DNA from 2 places in the Helicovermis profundi genome. Region 1 is predicted to be linked to the other one. Evidence: a T-box and tRNA genes for the amino acid it is inferred to sense, from the RefSeq annotation. Region 1 holds a T-box; the other holds one or more tRNA genes.
The links. A T-box is a leader RNA that pairs with one kind of tRNA and senses whether it is charged. The one in region 1 lies ahead of serS (serine--tRNA ligase), so its partner is inferred to be a tRNA-Ser.
Positions count from the first base shown of each region.

Region 2: it encodes a tRNA-Ser, which carries the amino acid that the T-box ahead of serS (serine--tRNA ligase) is inferred to sense. The anticodon was not compared.

Region 1 covers NZ_AP028654.1:22,666-27,091, forward strand. The annotation lists gene AACH12_RS00095 (uracil-DNA glycosylase) at 657-821, opposite strand; gene murI (glutamate racemase) at 916-1,698, shown strand; gene AACH12_RS00105 (hypothetical protein) at 1,695-1,961, shown strand; T-box leader at 2,037-2,224, shown strand; gene serS (serine--tRNA ligase) at 2,279-3,553, shown strand; gene AACH12_RS00115 (pyridoxal phosphate-dependent aminotransferase) at 3,705-4,426, opposite strand, start outside.
Region 2 covers NZ_AP028654.1:2,700,708-2,705,133, reverse strand. The annotation lists rRNA gene AACH12_RS12310 (23S ribosomal RNA) at 1-1,943, shown strand, start outside; rRNA gene rrf (5S ribosomal RNA) at 2,049-2,165, shown strand; tRNA gene AACH12_RS12300 (tRNA-Asn) at 2,172-2,246, shown strand; tRNA gene AACH12_RS12295 (tRNA-Glu) at 2,262-2,336, shown strand; tRNA gene AACH12_RS12290 (tRNA-Val) at 2,375-2,450, shown strand; tRNA gene AACH12_RS12285 (tRNA-Leu) at 2,469-2,552, shown strand; tRNA gene AACH12_RS12280 (tRNA-Gly) at 2,584-2,658, shown strand; tRNA gene AACH12_RS12275 (tRNA-Arg) at 2,665-2,741, shown strand; tRNA gene AACH12_RS12270 (tRNA-Ser) at 2,750-2,838, shown strand; tRNA gene AACH12_RS12265 (tRNA-Phe) at 2,844-2,919, shown strand; gene aroB (3-dehydroquinate synthase) at 3,160-4,272, shown strand; gene aroC (chorismate synthase) at 4,327-4,426, shown strand, end outside.

The DNA of each region.
Region 1 (4,426 bases):
TATTTGTCATAGGGCGTTAGCCCGATACTCAGCGAATCGAACGAAGAGAGATTGGCGAGTATAAGCACTACATTTATTTAAATATTAAAACACTGCCTGTGAGTTTACTCACAAAGGCGGATTTTTATATTATTTGTCATAGGGCGTTAGCCCGATACTCAGCGAATCGAACGAAGAGAGATTGGCGAGTATAAGCACTACATTTATTTAAATATTAAAACACTGCCTGTGAGTATGCTCACAAAGGCGGATTTTTATATTATTTGTCATAGGGCGTTAGCCCGATACTCAGCGAATCGAACGAAGAGAGATTGGCGAGTATAAGCACTACATTTATTTAAATATTAAAACACTGCCTGTGAGTATGCTCACAAAGGCGGATTTTTATATTATTTGTCATAGGGCGTTAGCCCGATACTCAGCAAAACGAACGAAGAGAGATTGGCGAGTATGAGCACTGCATTTATTTAAATATTAAAACATTGCCTATGAGTTTACTCACAAAGGCGGATTTTTATATTACTTGTCATAGGGCGTTAGCCCTATACTCAGCGAATCGAACGAAGAGAGATTGGCGAGTATGAGCACTGCATTTATTTAAATATTAAAACATTGCCTGTGAGTTTACTCACAAAGGCGGATTTTTATATTATTTGTCATTTTTTCTCTATAAATGCTTTACATGGATTACCAGAAGATTTTAATACAATGATAGATGGCATTTGCTTTGATTTGAATTTGAAAAATTTACATCCTTTTGGATTAATTTTGTCCCATGTTATATAATAATATATACATTTGTTGCAGTTGATTTTATTCATAAGGCCTCACCTTTATAGTATTAGTAAATTGATATATTTATTATATAATATTTATTATATAATTTATATATTAATAGAATTTGGATGTGATTGTATTTTGGATAATAAAAATTCGATAGGTATATTTGATTCTGGAATGGGAGGTATATCTGTTCTTGCTGATTGCATTAGAATTTTACCGAAAGAAAATTTTATATATTATGGAGATTCAAAAAATGCACCTTATGGCATAAAAACAACAGAAGAAGTAATGGAATTATCAGAAAATGTATGTAATTATTTGATTAAAAAAAATGTAAAAGCAATAGTTGTTGCATGTAATACGGCGACTAGTGCCTCAATAAATATATTAAGACAAAGATATAATGTGCCAATTATAGGTATGGAGCCTGCAATTAAACCTGCGATAGAGAATTACGATGGACTGATTGCAGTTCTTGCTACAGAAGTTACGCTACGAGAAAAAAAATTTAATAATTTGTTAAAAGTATATGGAACAAATAGAAAGATAGTAAAAATTCCTTGTCCTAATTTAGTTGAGATTGTTGAAAATGGAATCGTAGATGGAAAAATAGCAATTAGGGAAATAGAAAAATGTTTTGAAGTTATTGATATATCAAAGATTTCAACAATAGTTTTAGGGTGTACTCATTTTGTGTTTTTAAAAAGCACTATAAAATCAATTGTAGGAAATGCTATTAATATAATAGATGGAAATGTTGGAACTGTAAATAATTTAAAAAGTATTTTAAAAAGTAATAGAATATTGAATACGGAAAATTCTAATCAACATATAGAATTTAATAATTCAGGTAGTGAAGAAGATGTTTTAAGGTCAAAGAAATTATTGAAAATTTATAGTGAAAATGCTAAGTGATACTAGAAGAGAGTGATGATTTGGAAAATATAGATAGAAAAAATTTTAAAAATTTAAGCTTGAAAATTGAAAAATTAGTAAATGAAAACTCGTTAACATATAATCAAGAAAAAATAATTAGACTTAGATATGGTATTGATAATGAAAAACCAGCTTCTTTTAAAGAAATGATTAAAATATTAAAAATATCCCCTAAAGAGTTAAAGAAGGAAATAAACATATCGGATAGAAAAGTATTTAATTTAATTAAGTCAAAGTTATAAGCATAAATATAATTTTATTCTTAAGAAATTTGACTTCATGAAATTATTATGTTATCATATTTCAAAATATATATATAAGTATTTGGGAAAAGTAAAATAATTTTGTTTTTTAGAGAGTCGGTGTTAGGTGTAAATCGATATTCAAATTTTTTGAATCTACCCATTAAATCTAGGTAATTCTAGACGGTACCAGCCGTTATTGGTTCGAGTGGATTATTTAATCAACTAGGGTGGCAACGCGGAAATTACTTTTCGTCCCTTTCAAGGGATGAGGAGTTTTGTTTTTTTTTTGAATACTATGTTTTAAGGAGGTTAATATGTTAGATATAAAAAGAATAAGAGAAAACTTCGAAGATGTTAAAGGAAGGATTGCACTTAGAGGAAAAGGTGATTTTGGATTAGAATCTATTATTGTAAAAGATAAAGAAAGACGAGATATTTTGCAAAAGGTTGAGCAAATGAAAAATAAACAGAAATTGGCTTCTAAAGAGATTCCAACGTTAAAAAAAGAGGGAAAAGATACAAGTAAATTAATGGAAAGCTTAAAAAAACTTTCAGAAAATATTAAAGAACTTGATGATAAAGTTAAAATAGTTGATATTGAACTTAAAAATATGTTACTTGCTATTCCTAATATGCCTGTAGACGGAACACCTGTTGGAAATTCAGATGAAGATAATATAGAAGTTAAAAAATTTATGGAACCTAATGTATTTGATTTTGAACCTAAAGCTCATTGGGATATTGGTCAAAATTTAGATATTTTAGATTTTGAAAGAGCAACAAAAATTGCTGGTTCAAGATTTACTGTATACAAGGGAACTGGCGCAAAACTTGAAAGGACTCTTATTAATTTTATGCTTGATCTTCATATAGAAGAGCATGGCTTTATTGAAGTTATGACACCTTTTATGGTAAATAGAGATGCAATGATAGGAACGGGTCAGCTTCCAAAATTTGAAGATGACATGTTTCATATTCCATCAAAAGATTTCTTCTTAGTTCCAACTGCAGAGGTACCTGTTACAAATCTTTATATGAATGAAATTTTAAGTGAAGATGAACTCCCAATTTGTCATACAGCTTATACACCTTGTTTTAGAAAAGAAGCAGGATCTGCTGGAAGAGATACTAGAGGGTTAATAAGGCAGCATCAATTTAATAAGGTTGAATTAGTTAAATTTGCAAGGCCAGAAAATTCATATGATGAACTTGAAAAATTACTGCTTTCTGCTGAAGATGTTCTTAAGAGATTAGAATTACCATATAGGGTTGTAAAATTATGTGGCGGAGATTTGGGCTTTAGTTCTGCAATGACTTATGATATCGAAGTTTGGATGCCAAGCTATAATAGGTATGTTGAGATATCATCTTGTTCAAATTTTGAAGATTATCAAGCTAGAAGAGCTAATATCAAGTATAGAGATAATTCAACAAAGAAAGTTAAGTATGTTCATACTATAAATGGATCAGGCTTAGCTGTCGGTAGAACGGTTGCAGCTATATTAGAAAATTATCAACAAGCAGATGGAAGTGTTAAAATACCAAAAATATTAAAACCTTATTTTAATGGAAAAGATTATATTAAATAAAAAATATGTAATGAAAAACTATAAATTATTACAAGTTGTTAATTGAATCTAATACTGAATTATCATAAAAAAAATACTAAGTTTATATGGAGATTAACCATATTAAACTTAGTATTTTTACATTTTTAGAATAATTATTATATATTTTAAGTTACTTTTTAACTGTTTCAATATATTTTGCGATTCTGTTTATGCCTTCTTCAACATCATTTATATCAGCAGCATAAGACATTCTTAGAAAATCATCATTACCGAATGCAATACCTGGAACCAAAGCTAATTTAAATTTATCAAGTAGTACATTACATACTTCAATTGAAAAACTATCCTTAAAGTTTACATTTTTTTTAATTTTACTAATATCCATGAAAATATAAAATGCTCCATCAGGTTGAATTATATCAATTTCATCTATTTTGTTAAACATTTTAATTGCAAGGTTTCTTCTTTTAGTATACCCTTCTAACATTTTTTTAGTGTCATTAGTGCAAGATATTAAAGCTTCTTTTCCAGCTGCTTGAGAAACAGTACAGGGATGAGAAACCAAGTGACCTTGAATACTAGAAATAATTTTTGCAAGATCCTTTCTACAAGCAGTATATCCAAGTCTCCAACCAGTCATAGCAGCAGATTTTGATAAGCCATTTATAGTAATAGTGTAATTATAAATATCTTTTGATAAACTTGCTATTGAAGTGAAATTATCTACATATAATATTCTTTCATAGATTTCATCAGCTAATATAAAAATTTTATTTTCAACGCATATATTGGCTATTTCTATTAATTCTTCTTTTGTGTATACAGCTCCGGTTGGATTTGAAGGATTAGTAATAAAAATTGCCTTTGTTTTATTTGTAATTGATTTTATTA
Region 2 (4,426 bases), 440 kb from region 1:
AGACTACGTATGATAAGATTCGTGGTCGAAAGGGAAACAGCCCAGACCAACAGCTAAGGTCCCAAAATGTAGATTAAGTGGGAAAGGATGTGCAGTTGCTTAGACAACTAGGATGTTGGCTTAGAAGCAGCCACTCATTTAAAGAGTGCGTAATAGCTCACTAGTCGAGTGATTGTGCGCCGAAAATTACCGGGGCTAAAATCTACTACCGAAGCTTTGGCATATACTATCGTATATGGGTAGGGGAGCATTCTGCATGGAGCGAAGCAGTACCGTAAGGAGCTGTGGACTTTGCAGAAGAGAGAATGTTGGCATGAGTAGCGAGAGGCAGGTGAGAATCCTGCCCACCGAAAACCTAAGGGTTCCTGAGGAAGGTTCGTCCGCTCAGGGTAAGTCAGGACCTAAGGCGAGGACGAAAGTCGTAGTCGATGGACAACAGGTAAAGATTCCTGTACCACCGTTTATTGTATGAAAGAAGTGGTGACACAGAAGGATAGGTTAAGCGTACGAATGGAAGAGTACGTCCAAGCACAGAGTTAGATATGTTAGGTAAATCCGGCGTATTGTTCATATGATGTGTGATGGGGAGTGAAAAACAAGTAACGAAGTAACTGATTTCACACTGTCAAGAAAAGCCGCTATTTAGATAAAAGGTGCCTGTACCGTAAACCGACACAGGTAGGTAGGTAGAGAATACTAAGGTGAGCGAGATAACTATTGTTAAGGAACTCGGCAAAATGACCCCGTAACTTCGGGAGAAGGGGTGCCGATCTAGGTTCAGAGCTAAGGTCGGCCGCAGAGAATAGGCCCAAGCGACTGTTTACCAAAAACACAGGTCTCTGCTAAATCGAAAGATGAAGTATAGGGGCTGACGCCTGCCCGGTGCTGGAAGGTTATGAGGAGATGTTAGCGTAAGCGAGGCATTGAATCGAAGCCCCAGTAAACGGCGGCCGTAACTATAACGGTCCTAAGGTAGCGAAATTCCTTGTCGGGTAAGTTCCGACCCGCACGAAAGGCGTAACGATTTGGGCGCTGTCTCAACAATAGACTCGGTGAAATTGTAGTACCGGTAAAGATGCCGGTTACCCGCAGCAGGACGGAAAGACCCCGTGGAGCTTTACTGCAGCTTGGCGCTGGACTTTGATATATAATGTACAGAATAGGTGGGAGACTGTGATACATGAACGCCAGTTTGTGAGGAGTCGCCTTTGGGATACCACCCTTTGTATATCAGCGTTCTAACCTGGTACCGTGATCCGGTACAGGGACAATGTCAGGCGGGCAGTTTGACTGGGGCGGTCGCCTCCCAAAGAGTAACGGAGGCGCTCAAAGGTTCCCTCAGAATGGTTGGAAATCATTCAAAGAGTGCAAAGGCAGAAGGGAGCTTGATTGCGAGACATACAGGTCGAGCAAGTACGAAAGTAGGACTTAGTGATCCGGCGGTACCGAATGGAAGGGCCGTCGCTCAACGGATAAAAGCTACCCCGGGGATAACAGGCTTATCTCCCCCAAGAGTCCACATCGACGGGGAGGTTTGGCACCTCGATGTCGGCTCGTCTCATCCTGGGGCTGAATTAGGTCCCAAGGGTTGGGCTGTTCGCCCATTAAAGAGGCACGCGAGCTGGGTTCAGAACGTCGTGAGACAGTTCGGTCCCTATCCGCTGTGGGCGCAGGAAATTTGAGAGAATCTGTCCTTAGTACGAGAGGACCGGGATGGACATACCAATGGTGTATCAGTTGTTCTGCCAAGAGCATAGCTGAGTAGCTAAGTATGGAAAGGATAAGCGCTGAAGGCATCTAAGCGCGAAGCCCCTCTTAAGATAAGATTTCCCATCACTTCAAGTGAGTAAGACCCCAGGTAGAAAATCTGGTTGATAGGTCTAGGGTGAAAGTGCAGCAATGTATGAAGCTGATAGATACTAATAGGTCGAGGTCTTGACCACAAGAAAAAACGTTTAATCCATATGCAGTTTTGGAAGAACAATTCCAAAAATATTTGATAGAATTTACGAGTAATTCAATGAATGAAGTAAATTGTAGCAAATGAATCTAGTGATGATGGCAAGAAGGCTACACCTGTACCCATACCGAACACAGAAGTTAAGCTTCTTAGCGCCGATGGTACTTGGGGAGCAGTCCCCTGGGAGAGTAGGTCGTTGCTAGTTATTTGTTCCAAGGTAGCTCAATGGTGGAGCAATCGGCTGTTAACCGATAGGCTGTGGGTTCGAGCCCCACCCTTGGAGCCAACTCATTAATCTTAGGGCTCCTTGGTCAAGCGGTTAAGACACCGCCCTTTCACGGCGGTAACAGGGGTTCAATTCCCCTAGGAGTCACCATTTATATAAGAAACATCCTAGCAAAATGAAACAAATGTGGGAGTATAGCTCAGCTGGGAGAGCATCTGCCTTACAAGCAGGGGGTCACAGGTTCGAGCCCTGTTACTCCCACCATTAATTTTATATCCACATGCGGGTGTGGCGGAATTGGCAGACGCGCTAGACTTAGGATCTAGTGTCTTGTACGTGGGGGTTCAAGTCCCTCCACCCGCACCATTAGTTTTAATTAGTATAAATTTAATAATGTGCAGAAGTGGCTCAGTGGTAGAGCATCGCCTTGCCAAGGCGAGGGTCGCGAGTTCAAATCTCGTCTTCTGCTCCAAAATGTGCATCCGTAGCTCAGCTGGATAGAGCAACGCCCTTCTAAGGCGTAGGTCCTGGGTTCGAATCCCCGCGGTTGCACCATTTTTTTTGGAGAGGTACCGAAGTGGTCATAACGGGGCGGTCTTGAAAACCGTTAGGGTGCAAGCCCACGAGGGTTCGAATCCCTCCCTCTCCGCCAGTTTTGCCCAGATAGCTCAGTCGGTAGAGCAGGGGACTGAAAATCCCCGTGTCGGTGGTTCGATTCCGCCTCTGGGCACCAAAAAAAGTCTGTTTACATAATGTAAACAGACTTTTTGTTATATCCAAATATATATAAATTGATTGGGTATATGAATTTAAATTAAGCGATTTACTAAATTTGAGAACCTAGATTTTTTTTCAAATACTAAAAATAGTTGAATATAAATAGCATATAAAATAAAAGTATTGATAAAAACCTATAAAACTGTTATTCTGTTTGAAACACATATAAAATAAGTTGAAAAAGGTGGCAATTTCTATGGTGAATAATGAAAAAAATAAAATAAAAATTATAAACATTAATACAAATGATGATTATAATATTATTTTAGGAAATAATATATTCGAAAAAAGTATTTTATATATTAAGAAGGTCACAAAGAGCAAAAAAATAGTTATAATAACTGATGATATTGTTGAATCGTTATACTATAGTAAAATAGAAAATCATTTAACAAAAAATAATTATTTAGTAAAAAAGATAGTAATGAAAAATGGAGAAACAAGTAAAAACTTGACTACTTGTGAATTTTTATATTCTAAACTTGCTAAGTATAATATAAGAAGGGATGATACAATTATTGCACTTGGGGGTGGAGTAGTTGGTGATATTGTAGGATTTGTGGCTTCAAGTTTTTTACGAGGTATTAATTTTATTCAAATCCCTACGACACTTTTATCTCAAGTTGATAGTAGTGTAGGTGGTAAAGTAGCAGTAAATATTGAAGAAGGTAAAAACTTAGTAGGAGCCTTCTATAATCCAAAATTAGTTATTGTTGATACAGAATTTTTAAAGACTCTTAGTATTGAACAAATAAAAGATGGGTTAGGAGAAATTATTAAATATAGTTATATATATGATGATAGTCTTGGAAAATTGCTTATGAATTTAGAAAATGTGAAAGAAATTTCAAAAAAATATAGTGAAATAATAGAGAAATCTTTATTAATAAAAAAATATTTTGTAGAAAATGATATGTATGATAAAGGTGAAAGGATGATACTTAATTTCGGACATACTATAGGACATGTCATTGAAAAACAATATGGGTATGGTGTTATTACTCATGGTCAAGCAATTGCTGAAGGTATGTTTATAATAAGTGAATTTGCGTATAAAAAAGGTCTTGTTAAAATTGATTATAGTGGTGAAATAAGGAGTGTTTTAGATAAATTTGGATTTAGTAAAACTGTGAGATTAGATAGAAAATTTTTTAATAATGTAGTGAGAAATGATAAAAAATTTTTTAATGAGAGTGTTAATATTATTGTAATTAATAATGCTAGGAAAGCTATTATATTTAAAATGAGTTTAGACGAATTTTTAGAAAAATTTGATAACTATCTAATCGATAAGTACAGCGAAAATTAGAGTATTTCAGAATATAGAGATTGTTATTATAATACAAAACTTGGGTGGTGTATGATGAGTGGAATATGGAGTAGCAAAATAAAGTTAAGTTTATTTGGAGAATCACATGGTAAAGCAATAGGTATTACAATAGATGGTTTTCCATCTGGAGTAG